4 regions of the Priestia sp. ABM2_011 genome follow, and region 2 is predicted to be linked to each of the others. Evidence: riboswitches for the same ligand, from Rfam matches in the RefSeq annotation. Region 2 holds a riboswitch; each other region holds the start of a gene.
The links. Region 2 has a riboswitch for cobalamin ahead of ACXAE4_RS12865 (cobyric acid synthase). Riboswitches for the same ligand answer to the same signal wherever they lie in the genome.

Region 1: another riboswitch for cobalamin. It lies ahead of ACXAE4_RS03490 (ribonucleoside-diphosphate reductase subunit alpha); the one in region 2 lies ahead of ACXAE4_RS12865 (cobyric acid synthase).
Region 3: another riboswitch for cobalamin. It lies ahead of ACXAE4_RS18045 (ABC transporter substrate-binding protein); the one in region 2 lies ahead of ACXAE4_RS12865 (cobyric acid synthase).
Region 4: another riboswitch for cobalamin. It lies ahead of nikA (nickel ABC transporter substrate-binding protein); the one in region 2 lies ahead of ACXAE4_RS12865 (cobyric acid synthase).

Annotation. Positions count from the first base shown of each region.
Region 1 covers NZ_JBSWUB010000001.1:642,047-645,203, reverse strand. Annotated here, with positions in the region: gene ACXAE4_RS03490 (ribonucleoside-diphosphate reductase subunit alpha) at 1-1,527, opposite strand, end outside; cobalamin riboswitch at 1,661-1,846, opposite strand; gene menC (o-succinylbenzoate synthase) at 2,125-3,157, opposite strand, start outside.
Region 2 covers NZ_JBSWUB010000001.1:2,368,576-2,371,732, reverse strand. Annotated here, with positions in the region: gene ACXAE4_RS12870 (FecCD family ABC transporter permease) at 1-79, opposite strand, end outside; gene ACXAE4_RS12865 (cobyric acid synthase) at 285-1,811, opposite strand; cobalamin riboswitch at 1,904-2,083, opposite strand; gene ACXAE4_RS12860 (YdcF family protein) at 2,231-2,794, shown strand; gene ACXAE4_RS12855 (APC family permease) at 2,853-3,157, opposite strand, start outside.
Region 3 covers NZ_JBSWUB010000001.1:3,356,120-3,359,276, reverse strand. Annotated here, with positions in the region: gene ACXAE4_RS18055 (YpjP family protein) at 1-580, shown strand, start outside; gene ACXAE4_RS18050 (thioredoxin family protein) at 769-1,083, shown strand; cobalamin riboswitch at 1,174-1,306, shown strand; gene ACXAE4_RS18045 (ABC transporter substrate-binding protein) at 1,566-2,525, shown strand; gene ACXAE4_RS18040 (adenosylcobinamide amidohydrolase) at 2,614-3,157, shown strand, end outside.
Region 4 covers NZ_JBSWUB010000001.1:4,802,151-4,805,307, forward strand. Annotated here, with positions in the region: gene ACXAE4_RS25265 (GNAT family N-acetyltransferase) at 1-214, opposite strand, end outside; gene nikA (nickel ABC transporter substrate-binding protein) at 284-1,825, opposite strand; cobalamin riboswitch at 1,970-2,160, opposite strand; gene ftsZ (cell division protein FtsZ) at 2,163-3,157, opposite strand, start outside.

The DNA.
Region 1 (3,157 bases), 1.7 Mb from region 2:
CTCAATAACATTATCAAGCATGCGTACTTGAATTGGAATTAAACGTTCAAGTACATCTTCAGTTACGGCTCTCGCTAAGTTAATAGAAGAAAGATTACATACAACAAAATCGCCCGGATTCTTTGTAATAATAATTTTTCCGTCTTCCGTAATTTCCTCTGTTACGACCGTTGTACTTTGGTTTTGCGTGATTTCTGTACATAAGTTACTGCAGTAAATCATGCCCGCGTGTCGGTTTTGATTAGCTCGGTTAACCGTATCACGATAGAACATATAAGGAGTTCCGGTTTCAAGCTGCGAAAGCATAATGCGCTTGAAGATCTCAATAGCAGGCACTGTTTCTCTTGAAAGCTGTTCATTGTTTACACACTCAGCGTAACGAGTGCGGAACGAACCGCTGCCTTCTTCTTCATCATAAAAATCTTCTAACGAGTAGCCCATCAGCGTACGAACTTCGTGAGGATCGAATAAGTGCCAGTCTTCACGTGCTTCTACTTTTTCCATAAACAAATCTGGCAAACATACGCCAGTGAATAAATCATGCGTGCGCTGGCGTTCATCACCATTGTTCAAACGCGCGTCTAAGAATGAAAAAATGTCTTTATGCCAAACATCTAAATATACAGCAATAGCTCCTTGTCGTTGACCTAGCTGATCGACACTTACAGCCGTATTATTTAGCTGTTTCATCCATGGAATTGTTCCTGATGATACGCCTTTAAAACCTTTTATATCACTTCCTCGGCTTCTAATATGACCGAGGTAGACACCAATTCCGCCTCCATTTTTACTAAGCGTGGCCAAATCTGTATTGCTATCATAAATACCGCGTAAGCTGTCATCAATCGTATCAATAAAGCAGCTAGATAGCTGTCCGTAGCTCTTTCCTGCGTTTGAGAGTGTTGGTGTGGCAACCGTCATATATAGACTAGAAAGCGCCCAGTACGCTTCTTTTACTAATGCTGTTCGATTTTCTTTCTTTTCTTGAGACATCAGCGTCATAGCAATGATAAGAAAACGTTCTTGCGGTAATTCGTATACACGCTTATCATGTGATGTCGCTAAATAGCGATCTGCTAATGTCAGCAATCCAATGTATGTAAATAAACGATCGCGTTCAGGAATAATGACTGAAGCAATTTCATTAATTTCTTCTTCTGTATATGTTTTTAATAGCTGTTTATTATAAATGCCGATTTTTGTTAGTTCTTGAATAAGCTGATAAAACGAACCGTACTTCTCTTTTTTATCATAACCTCGGTTGTCCGCTGCTTTTCGATATAGTTCGTTTAAGTAGACGTCTGCCGCCACGTACGTCCAATCTGGTTCTTCCATTGAAATACGCTCTAGGGCTGCCAAAATTAGTACGTTTGCAACCTTTTCGTCCGTCATATTTTCCTTTACTGTAACAGTTTGAATAACCTTTTCCTCATACAAAGAAAAATCAAGTTGCGTAAATTCTTTTTTTAAACGTTCAATATATGCAGTTAATTCATGTAGAATTGTAGGCTTTAATGTATTCACCATAAATATGGCTCCTCTCTTCACTTCAAAATAAAAAATCGCTCACCGTACCTCGGTGAGCGAATAGAACGAAGATAGAAGAAGACACTAAGTCTTTTCTCAATCCTCGCTCTACCCTCTCACCTCCCGAAGAAGATAAAACGACATAAAAAAGGCAGGTCTCCTGACTTATGCTTCTTTTTACTTTAAGGCCTTCCCATGATGTTTACTCACAGTGGATCTCCTTATTTCATCAGCATTCACAGTTGCGGGGACAGCTTTGGATTTTCACCAAATTCCCTTTTAAGTCTTTTTATCAGACACCTTTTTCACTGGAAAACACAAAATATAGTATTTTATTATTGTTTAACAAACAACATATTGTGTTATGTTATAAACACATTATATAGGACAACTTAGAAAACTATCAACCTATTTTCAAAAATAATTTTGTTTTTTACGATAAAATCCTTCGACTTTTTTCATCAAACTACTCCATCATAACATGTTTTGACACGCTTGATGGAACAATGTGCTCTTTTTAAAAAATTTGTCCTATTTTTCTACTAAACATTGCCAACATCAATAAAAAAACCGTTTTTCATAAAAAACGGTTTTTAATTATTTGTATTCTTTTTCAAATGCTGTGATTGTTTTGATAAACTTTTTATCAATATCGTATCCTATCCCCGGTTTTTCCTTCACCTTTATTACTCCGGCTTCTACCTCTACTTCGGGCTTAATAATATCTTTTTCCCAATAGCGAGACGACGCAGAAATGTCACCTGGTATCGTGAAAGAAGGCAGTGTGGCAAGGGCGATGTTATGAGCTCGTGAAATCCCGGCTTCTAACATTCCGCCAACCCAAAGCCTTACACCGTGTAGGGCGCATAAATCATGAATTTTTTTTGCTACAGACATTCCGCCAACTCGACCGATTTTCACATTGATAATCTTGCAGCTTTTTTGTTCGATTGCATGACGTGCATCTTCATAGCTCACAATACTTTCATCTAAGCAAATCGGCGTCTTCATTTGCTTTTGTAATAATCGATGATCAAGGATATCATCCGAACTTAACGGCTGTTCGATCATCATTAAATTCAATTCATCTAGTTTTTTCAATGAATCACTATCGCTTAACGTATAGGCTGAATTGGCATCAGCCATAAGAGGAATGCTTGGAAATTCATCTCGAATTTGTTTCAGTAGCTCATAGTCAGCGCCTGGCTTAATTTTCACTTTAAAGCGCTTATAACCATCTTTCATATAAGTCTTTATTTGTTCTTTCATGATGGAAATATCATTTAAGCCAACTACCACTCCAGCTTCTACAGCAGGCCTTATTCCGCCAATTACTTCAGCTAAGGGCTTATTTTGGCGCTTTGCATACAAATCCCATACAGCACAGTCCAAAGCTGCTTTAGCCATGTTGTTCCGCTTTAGAGGTTTGAATAACTTTTGAACATCCTCTGGTTTTTGAAGCTGCTGGTGAAGAAGCGAAGGAATTAAAAAATCGTCTAACATATGAAAACATGTCTGAATCGTTTCTTCCGTATACCAAGGAGATGAAAAAGCAACGACTTCTCCCCATCCTGTAAATCCTTTTTCATCTTCTACTTCAAGCAAAATCAATTCTCGATCCTGGACCGTA
Region 2 (3,157 bases):
TCACCGAAGTACATACAATAAATAAACTGACTATGTATAAAATAGATGCTTTGTTTAAAAAAATACGTTTAAAAATCAATACTTTCAGCTCCTCTAGGAAACGAGGCGTGATGTTTTACATTACATTAACCATTCATTTTCCTGTCCATAAACCATGTTTCCATCCTACATAGTATTGGAAACAATCATCTTTTATTTGTTACGAGTGCTAGACTGTTGAACTAGGCAACGTAGAATAGCGTACTAAAGTTCTCGGTGAAAAAACAAGCGAAAACCTCTACAAGCTACACTTTTTGTGCTTGCTCCGGGCTTTTATAGTTGTCTATTAAATGATACAGCTTTTCCATATCTACAGCTTCTCTCACATATGCTGCTGCTTTTGAAAAAGACTCCTCTTTTTGCAGGCGACTGTTGAATGTATCCGTAATAGGCGGCAATTTTTTATGTTTACGAATTTGATTAAGCAAAGCTCTGCGCAAAGCATCGTTATGAAACACATCATGAACATACGTGCCAATGATGTTGTCTTTAACCGTTCCTTCTTTTTGATCATCTACCACCGCAAAGGCTTCCGTCATGCTTTTAGAAATCGTCTTTCCCATATGAATTTCATAGCCTTCAATTGAAACCTTCTCACTCTCTAACTGAACATATCCAGAAACTCTTTCTGTTTTTTTGCTGGTTGTCATAACGGTTTCCACTGGAAGCAAACACAGCCCTTTAATAGATTCAATCCGGGACTCTACTGCATCGGGGTCCGTAATTGTCTCGCCTAACATTTGATATCCCCCGCAGATGCCAATAACGTGAGCGTTCGTTGCGTTCAAGACTTGATTAATGGCTAGATCCAGGCCGCTTTCTTGTAAAAACTGCGCATCTTCAATCGTATTTTTGCTTCCTGGTAAAACAATTAAATCAGGCGTACCTAGTTGTGATGGCTTGGTTACAAGTCTCACATGACAGTCTTCTTCTAAGCTTAGAGGATCAATGTCCGTAAAATTTGAGATGCGAGGATACGAGATAACCGCAATATCGATTTCTTTTAACGGATTCACAAGCGTTGAGTAATTTCTGAGTGATAGCGAATCTTCAGCGTCAATTTCCACGTCGTGCATATAAGGAATCACTCCTAGTACCGGAACTCCCGTGTATTCTTCAAACCACTTCAACCCCGGTTTTAAAAGCTCTAAGTCTCCTCGGAATTTATTGATTAACACTCCAATTACTCTAGGTTTATGTTCATCTGGAAGCAATTGAAGAGTACCCACCAGACTCGCAAAAACCCCTCCTTTATCAATATCTCCTACTAACACAACAGGCGCTTGGGCTATCTTTGCTACGCGCATATTTACCAGTTCCCGATCGTTCAAATTGACTTCAGCAGGACTTCCAGCACCTTCAATCACAATTCGATCATAATGACTGGCAAGCTCTTTATAAGACTCAGTGATAACGTTCAAACCTTCATTAAAAAATTCTTGCCGATACTGAAAAGCAAACATATTACGAAGCGGCTTTCCATGAACGACAATTTGAGATTCATGATCACGAGTTGGTTTAATTAAAATAGGGTTCATATTAGTTGTTGCTTCTACTCCAGCAGCTTCTGCTTGAATTCCCTGCGCTCTGCCAATTTCTTTTCCATCCATTGTAATGTATGAATTGAGCGCCATGTTTTGCGATTTAAACGGTGCAGTTTGATAGCCGTCTTCTTTAAAAATACGGCAAAATGCTGTAGCAATCATGCTTTTTCCAGCGTCTGAATGCGTTCCTTGAATCATAAGAGGTTTTCCTTTTTTCACTTTATCCACTCCCTACCACATAAAAAAACCTTAACTGTAAAAGTCAAGGTTTGGTCATGCGCTCATTAACACATTGTCTTGACTTATTTCTCCCACCGAAAAATAAGGGGTTTTTAAAAGCAGGTCTCCTGGCTTATGCTTCATTTTACTTCTGCACCCTTCCTAGTTTGACTAGTGGGTCTTTGCAGGTTCATCCACATTTACAGTAGCGGGGGCTGCACCGGATTCTCACCGATTTCCCTATTATCCTCCTTAGAGGCACTTTTAAAATCATTTATTCTTTATTGTAACGAATTTTATAGCCATTCACAATAACGATTTTCTTCTATTATTATATATTACTGTGTTTATACTTATTTGGGTCTCGTATGCTATAATAACAATTATTTTCCAAACATCTTATGAAATAGCTAGGAAGGTGCTCACAGTTGAAGAAAAAAATGATTTATACCTTTATTGGTTCGCTTGTTCTTTATATAGTAATTATATCTTTTTGTATGTATCAAACTGCTCACAAGTCTGTTCCACAAAACGCAGATTATGTCCTCGTTTTAGGTTCTAAAGTAGATGGTGATCAAATGTCTCCTAGTTTAAAAGAGCGAGCAAAAACAGCTTTATCTTATTTAAAGACTCATAAACAAACAAAAGTTATCGTAACGGGTGGAAAAGGATCTGATGAAGAAATTTCTGAAGCAGAGGCAGCCTACCGTTTTCTACGAAAAGCAGGAATTAAAAAGAATCGAATTATAAAAGAGGGTCAGTCAACTTCTACTTTTGAGAATTTTACTTTCACCAAAAAGAAAGTTGATATTCAAGATAAACGAATCGTGCTTGTTAGCAGTGATTTTCATCTGTTTCGCGCTTCTATTATTGCAAAGCGCCAAGGTTTTGATGTTTATCCTTTAGGCGCAAAGACACCAAATTCAATTAAACTTCAAGCCTACTTTCGTGAGTATGCTGCTATATTAAAAACATGGCTGTTTGATAAATAAATAGAGTACACGCCTATACAAACGAAAAACACGGCATGAATTCATGCCGTGTTTTTTATTAATCATCTGTATCGATAACTGCTTTTGGTAAACCTGTGTATTTCGCCCAGTAGAAAATACCGAGTGAAACAAGAGCAATTAAAATTAAGTCAAGTGGGTTGCTTAACACACCTTGTCCTCCACCAAATGAACCTAGATAAGAGATAACAAGCATAATAATATAATAAGCAACTAGCCACCAAGCAGATTTAAGCTGCTGTGCAAATTTCACAACGTCAGTTGGTACGTATTTCTTAAACGCTACGTAGATAACAACCATTAGAAGCTGTGATCCTAGCAGCCAAGAAATTGTTGTCCATCCTG
Region 3 (3,157 bases), 990 kb from region 2:
GCTAATTGTATTTATTACAGTATTTACATTTGGGCTTGTCACTCCACCAGAATATTTATACGTTGATGATGCAAAAGCGGACAAGCAACATAAAGCAGGGTATGTAAGAGAAACAACTCCTGTTACAGCTGTTATAGAAGATATTCATTTGCCATATGAAGAACCAAAATATGAAGACGTTTCATCATTTGTTACGTATGCAATGGAATCAGCTGAAAAACAGTCAGTGGAAAAATTCGGAACAAAAATTGGTCCTGTCATTGAAGATGAATTTCGTCAAGCAGTGTTACCTAAAATTGAAGAAGTGCTGACCGACATTGGCACTGAACGTGAACAGTCAATTCAGAATCTCGAGATAAGCGAGCACCCTGCTGCTGGCTACGGTGAAAAGATTTTCCATGTATATGACCGGGAAACCGGTCAGGACTTAATACGGTTTCATGTACGGCGTGAAAATCCTCCAAAAGATGGATACTGGTTTAATTTTCACTATCATGCGGCCGCAGATAATTTTCAAAAGCATTATGATTTAGGGAAAATTTATTGGAACCGAAACATGCCGCCTAAGTGGTTCAGCTGATAATAGACACAACATTCTACAATTTCGAAATGTTAGCTTTTTTAAGCTAGCATTTTTTTACGTCTAAAACCGTTATGGTCTAAATAAGCTGAAACATTAGCACAACGATAAAAAAATCGTTTATAATGAAGTCAGACTTCTTACTATAGAATTGTAGGAAGGAACGAATAGACGCTGGAGGTAACACAATGAAACAATTTACGGAAGAAAAACAATTTCGCGAACAAATTAAGAATGAAACACTAAGCGTTGGGATTTTTACGACAACGTGGTGTCCTGATTGCAAACGTTTGGATATGTTTATTGATGAAATCGTTGACGAAAATACAGATAAAGCATGGTTTAAAATTGACAAGGATGAGTTTGAAGAACTTTCTGCTGAAAACAATGTAATGGGTATTCCTTCTCTTCTTGTATATAAAAACGGTGAAAAAATTGCGCACCTGCACAGTGCAAATGCTAAAACGCCTGAAGCGGTCCGTGAATTTTTAGCAACTCTTTAATTCCCTAAGCTGCGAGAGCATTCTCGCAGCTTTTTTTGTGAGAATGGCTATTTCCATTTTTCGATGAGTGGGGTATACTAGGACAAGTGAATAATCGTAAAGCAATAAGGTCTCAATTTAAAGATTGAGTGAAAAGGGAAGTCTGGTGAAAAACCAGCGCGGTCCCGCCACTGTAAGCGCTTTGTGCGTAAGTCAGGAGACCTGCCTTATTGTTAGCTGTGAAACCTTCGAGGAAGGGTGAAGCAGGGTAATGAACATACATATCAAGTATAGTGAACGGATTCTTTTCCTGCTTATCTTGACGTTACCTGCTTTGCTTTCAATTGAAAGTAAAGCTTTTTTATTTTGAAGCTGCTGCCGAGCAGTATACATAGTCAAAGCGGAAAAAACGGGATAGCGCTGCTTTTTGCATGATCATTTGCTTTTTCTTTAACGTGGAGGTTTCGTATTCACAATGAACAATATATAGGGGGAGTATTTAGATGAAAAAATGGCTTTCGTATTCCATTATTGCGCTGTTAGTCATCGTACTTGCTGCATGCGGTGCAGGCAGCCAAAGCAACAGTGATAAAAAAACGAAGCAAGATACAGAACAAACGTCACAAGCTGCGTTTCCAGTGAAGGTAAAAGACGCGCGTGATAAAGAAATTACGTTGAAAAAACAGCCTAAGAAAATTGTTTCATTAATGCCAAGTAATACGGAGATTGTATATGCCCTTGGCCTTGAAAAAGAATTAGTCGGTGTCACAAGCAACGATGATTATCCTAAAAGCGTAAAGAAAAAAGCGCAGGTGGGAGATATGAACGTTAATGCAGAAAAAGTTATTGCTTTAAATCCTGATTTAGTGCTGGCACACGCTTCAAGTATGGGCGTTTCAGATGAAGTATTTAAACAAATTGAAAGTGCGGGTATTCCGGTATTTGTTGTAAAAGATTCAACAACGTTTGATACGGTTTATGATTCTATTACGCAAATTGGTAAATTAACGGGTAAAACAAAAGAAGCTAATCAAACAATTAAAGACATGAAAGAAAAAGTAGCTTCAATTAAGAAAAAAGCAAAAACGATTTCAAAAGAAGATCGTAAAAAAGTATGGATAGAGGTATCGGGAGCTCCTGAGATTTATACAACAGGAAAAGGTACGTTCATGAACGAAATGCTTACTATGATCGGTGCTGATAACGTAGCGGCTAGTGAAAAGGGTTGGGTTAAGTTTTCTGAAGAGCAAGTTGTTAAGTTAAACCCTGACGTTATTATCGCAACGTATGATGCAGACAAAAATGAGATTATGAAGCGTCCCGCTTGGAGCAGCATGACTGCTGTAAAAGAGGGGAATATTGAAAAGGTTGATCAAAACAAAATCAACCGCTTAGGACCTCGTATTGTAGATGGCTTAGAGGACTTAGCAAAAGCAGTATACCCTGAGGTGTACAATAAATAAAAAGAGGGACCATATTCCAGTTCGAATTGAAAAGGGGATTGGTCCCTTTTCACATCTTAAAATTGAAGAACGGCCTGAGCTTTTAATCATGAAAACCGAGACTTCTTATAAAACATACAGCTCAGGCGTTTTAGGAACAGGCATCACGGAAACGGACACCTTTTACAATCGATTTGTTCATAAAGACTATTATTCAGATACTCCTTCTTTAGAGTATGAGCAATATTTGATGAAAGAAAATGTGCGCCATGAGCAAATCGTAGGGTTGATGACAGCCGTTTGGTTAAAAGAAAGAGCAATTTACTGTTATGAAGGCTACGGAGTAAGAGTAGCTTCCGTGATAACGGCTGGCGTAGGAAACGCAGTGGATATTACAGCTGACGAAGCTGTCCCGTTCTATTCCTCTCCCGGTACAATTAATATGTTTTTTTTCGTGGAAGGCACGCTTACGGATGCTGCGTTTTTACAGCTTTTTATTGCCGCTACAGAAGCCAAAACAAAAACGCTGTCACAGCTGGGTGTCATAGATCCAGCTACAAAGACGATTGCTACGGGAACATCTACGGACAGCATCTCAGTTGCAGCGTCTCAGCAAGGACCATTATATGAATATGCAGGCTCTATGACCGCTT
Region 4 (3,157 bases), 2.4 Mb from region 2:
TGGTTCCAATTACTTGTTGATTTTCCGTAACAGCTGCAAAAAAAGCAGCGTCTTTCGCTTGAACGTAATGTTCATTAAAATGAAGCAAATCCACAGGAAGCTGATTTTTTTCCAGCATAGGAAATAGCTCATTCCGCATATTCATGACAAACTGAATCACTTCAGCATCCTTTTCTTTTACTTCTTTAATTTGATACATTTGTACTTCTTGCACGTTTACTGTCACATCCTTTTAACGATCATTGTATACTTTTTCTTTTCTCTGCTTATGCTGCAATGTTAACTACGGCGTTACGTCTAAATGCTGAGTCAGCATATAATACTCGCTTGGATGTGTTGTCCAGTTTTTCACTTTTTGATTATAAGCAACAACAATGTTTGGATGTACAATCGATGACGTCAGCATTTTTCTATTAATCAAAGCGGTTGCTTGTTTGGCTAACTGATCTCGTTTTGCGTCATCTACTGTTGAATTTAACTGTTCTATCATTTTTGTTAGCGTATCATCATTAATCCGGCTGGCATTTAAACCACCGCCGGGCAAATAGTTCGTACTTAAATAATAACTGGCATCTCCTCTAGGTGCTGTGATAAGGCTGTACAATGCTAAATCCCAATCATCTTTTGCCATTACATATTCATCGCTATCTTCAACTAGGTGAATCTTAATAGTAATTCCTAACTCTTTGGCATTAGACTGTATAAGCTGAGCAATTAAAGGCAGTTCTGGCAAAGAACTGTATGTGACAAGAGAGAGCGATAGTGGCTTTCCATTTTTGATTGCTTTGTCATTTTTGATTTGATAGCCTGCTTTCTCTAAATATTTTTTAGCAGATGTCATACCTCTTTGCTCATTAGCAGTACTATCAGCAAAAGGAAATTGGGGTAAAAATGGACCTCGAGCCGCTGCCGCTTGATTGTTCATGATGCTGCTAACAATTTCTTTTCGGTTCAATAAGGTATCGATAGCTTTTCTTACATTTTCGTCTTTTAATGCGTCATTGGTTTGATTGTAAAGCAATAAATGGGTGCGCACACTAGGTACTCCACTTACTTTAAAAGACGGATCTGTTTGTAAAGTGCCCAAGCTTTCTAAAGGCGGGCGATAAATAATATCGGCTGTTCCAGATTGAAGAGCAGCAACTCGCGCATTAGCATCTTCGTTAAATCCAAAGATCGCACTTTTCAATTTCACTTTTCCACCCCAATAATTTTCATATCTTTCTAATTTCACTTGATTTCCTTGATCAAAAGACAAGACGCGAAATGGACCCGTACCAATGGGCTTCTTAGCTATATTAGAAGCATCAACATCTATAATAGCTGTATTTGGATGCACTAATTCAGAAGGAAATTTAGGCATTGGTTCTTTTAATGTAATTGTCAGCGCATGACTGTTCGCTTTCATTTCTTTAATATTTAAAGCGTTTTTCATCGCATAACTTTGGTCTATCGTTCTTTGAAGAGAAGATTTAACGGCATTTGCATCCAGCGCTTTTCCATTTTGAAACGTGATGTTCTTTCTTATCATAAATGTCCATGTAAGGCCGTTATCTTTCGTTTCCCACTTTTCAGCAAGCCAAGGCTTTATTTTTAAATCGTCGTTGATTTTAACAAGCGTCTCCCCTACTCCCCCACGAACTGCTGTATAATTATCGTCCGTATGAGGATCAAGCGTTGCAGATGTAAAATTAAATAAAAACGTCACACTTTTATCCGTTTTCTTTCTTTCTTTTATACTTACGCTCTCTTCATTAGGAGCGCAAGCAGTGAGGCAAAGTAACACGAGAAATATCATAGATACAAGTTTTTTATTATTTATCATTCATTTTTCCACCTTCTATTTTAATACACAAAAAAAAGCACTTCTAAAAAGAAGTGCTTGCCTTCACAACAAATTCAGATAAACGTATCCCTTGTTTATCGTATTTTTGATTCTGCCAAAACACCTCCCTATCCTCGTAGGTTATTGTGTGCTGCGATTTATGGCAGGTCTCCTGGCTTCAAGTCATTGCCTTATACCGCCTTCCCGTCTCTAAATAGACAGTGGCTTTTTGACATAAGGCTCCTTGTTACAGTGGCGGGACCGCTCCGGATTTTCACCGGATTCCCTTTTAAGGCAATTGAAAAACAATTGCCACCATAAAAGCTGGTTATTTAATTTAGTAGCGTGCTCTTGAAACTCTAGAAGTGGAAGCTGATGGTGAAATATCTTCATCATCAAATCCAGTGGCAATAACGGTTACCATCATTTCGTCCTTTAAATCTTCATTAATCACAGATCCAAAAATCATATTTAAGTCCTGATCAGAAGCGGACGTGACAATATCTGCTGCTTCCTGTACTTCGTAAAGACTCAGGCTGCTGCCGCTCGTAATGTTCAGCAGCACGCCTCTTGCTCCATCAATCGATGCATCTAGCAGCGGACTAGAAATCGCTTTTTTCGCTGCTTCAATTGCTCGATCTGATCCCGAAGCTCGTCCGATACCCATAAGCGCAAATCCTTGATTAGACATAATTGTTTTTACATCAGCAAAGTCAAGGTTAATCAGCCCCGGAACAGCGATTAAATCTGAAATACCTTGAATACCTTGGCGAAGAACATTATCTGCTTCACGGAATGCTTCAAGCATAGGTGTCTTTTTATCAACGATTTCAAGCAAGCGGTCGTTTGGAATGACAATAAGGGTATCTACCGATTCATTCATCGCAGTAATACCGCCTACTGCTTGCTTGGTACGTTTATTTCCTTCAAACTTGAAAGGGCGAGTAACTACTCCAATTGTTAAAGCATTTAGTTCACGGGCAATTTGGGCAATAACCGGAGCTGCTCCAGTACCAGTGCCTCCCCCCATGCCAGCTGTTACGAATACCATATCTGCGCCTTGCAGTACTTCTTGAATTTGCTCTCTGCTTTCTTCTGCAGCTTCTCTTCCTACTTCTGGATTAGCTCCTGCACCTAATCCTCGCGTTAATGCCGCACCAATCTGCATTTTCACATCTGCTTTAGATAAATTAAGCGCCTGAGCATCCGTATTAACGGCGATAAATTCTACCCCTTGTACACCATGTTCAATCATACGGTTAACGGTGTTATTTCCTCCACCGCCGACTCCAATTACTTTAATTCGCACTAATGGCGATACATCTGCATCAA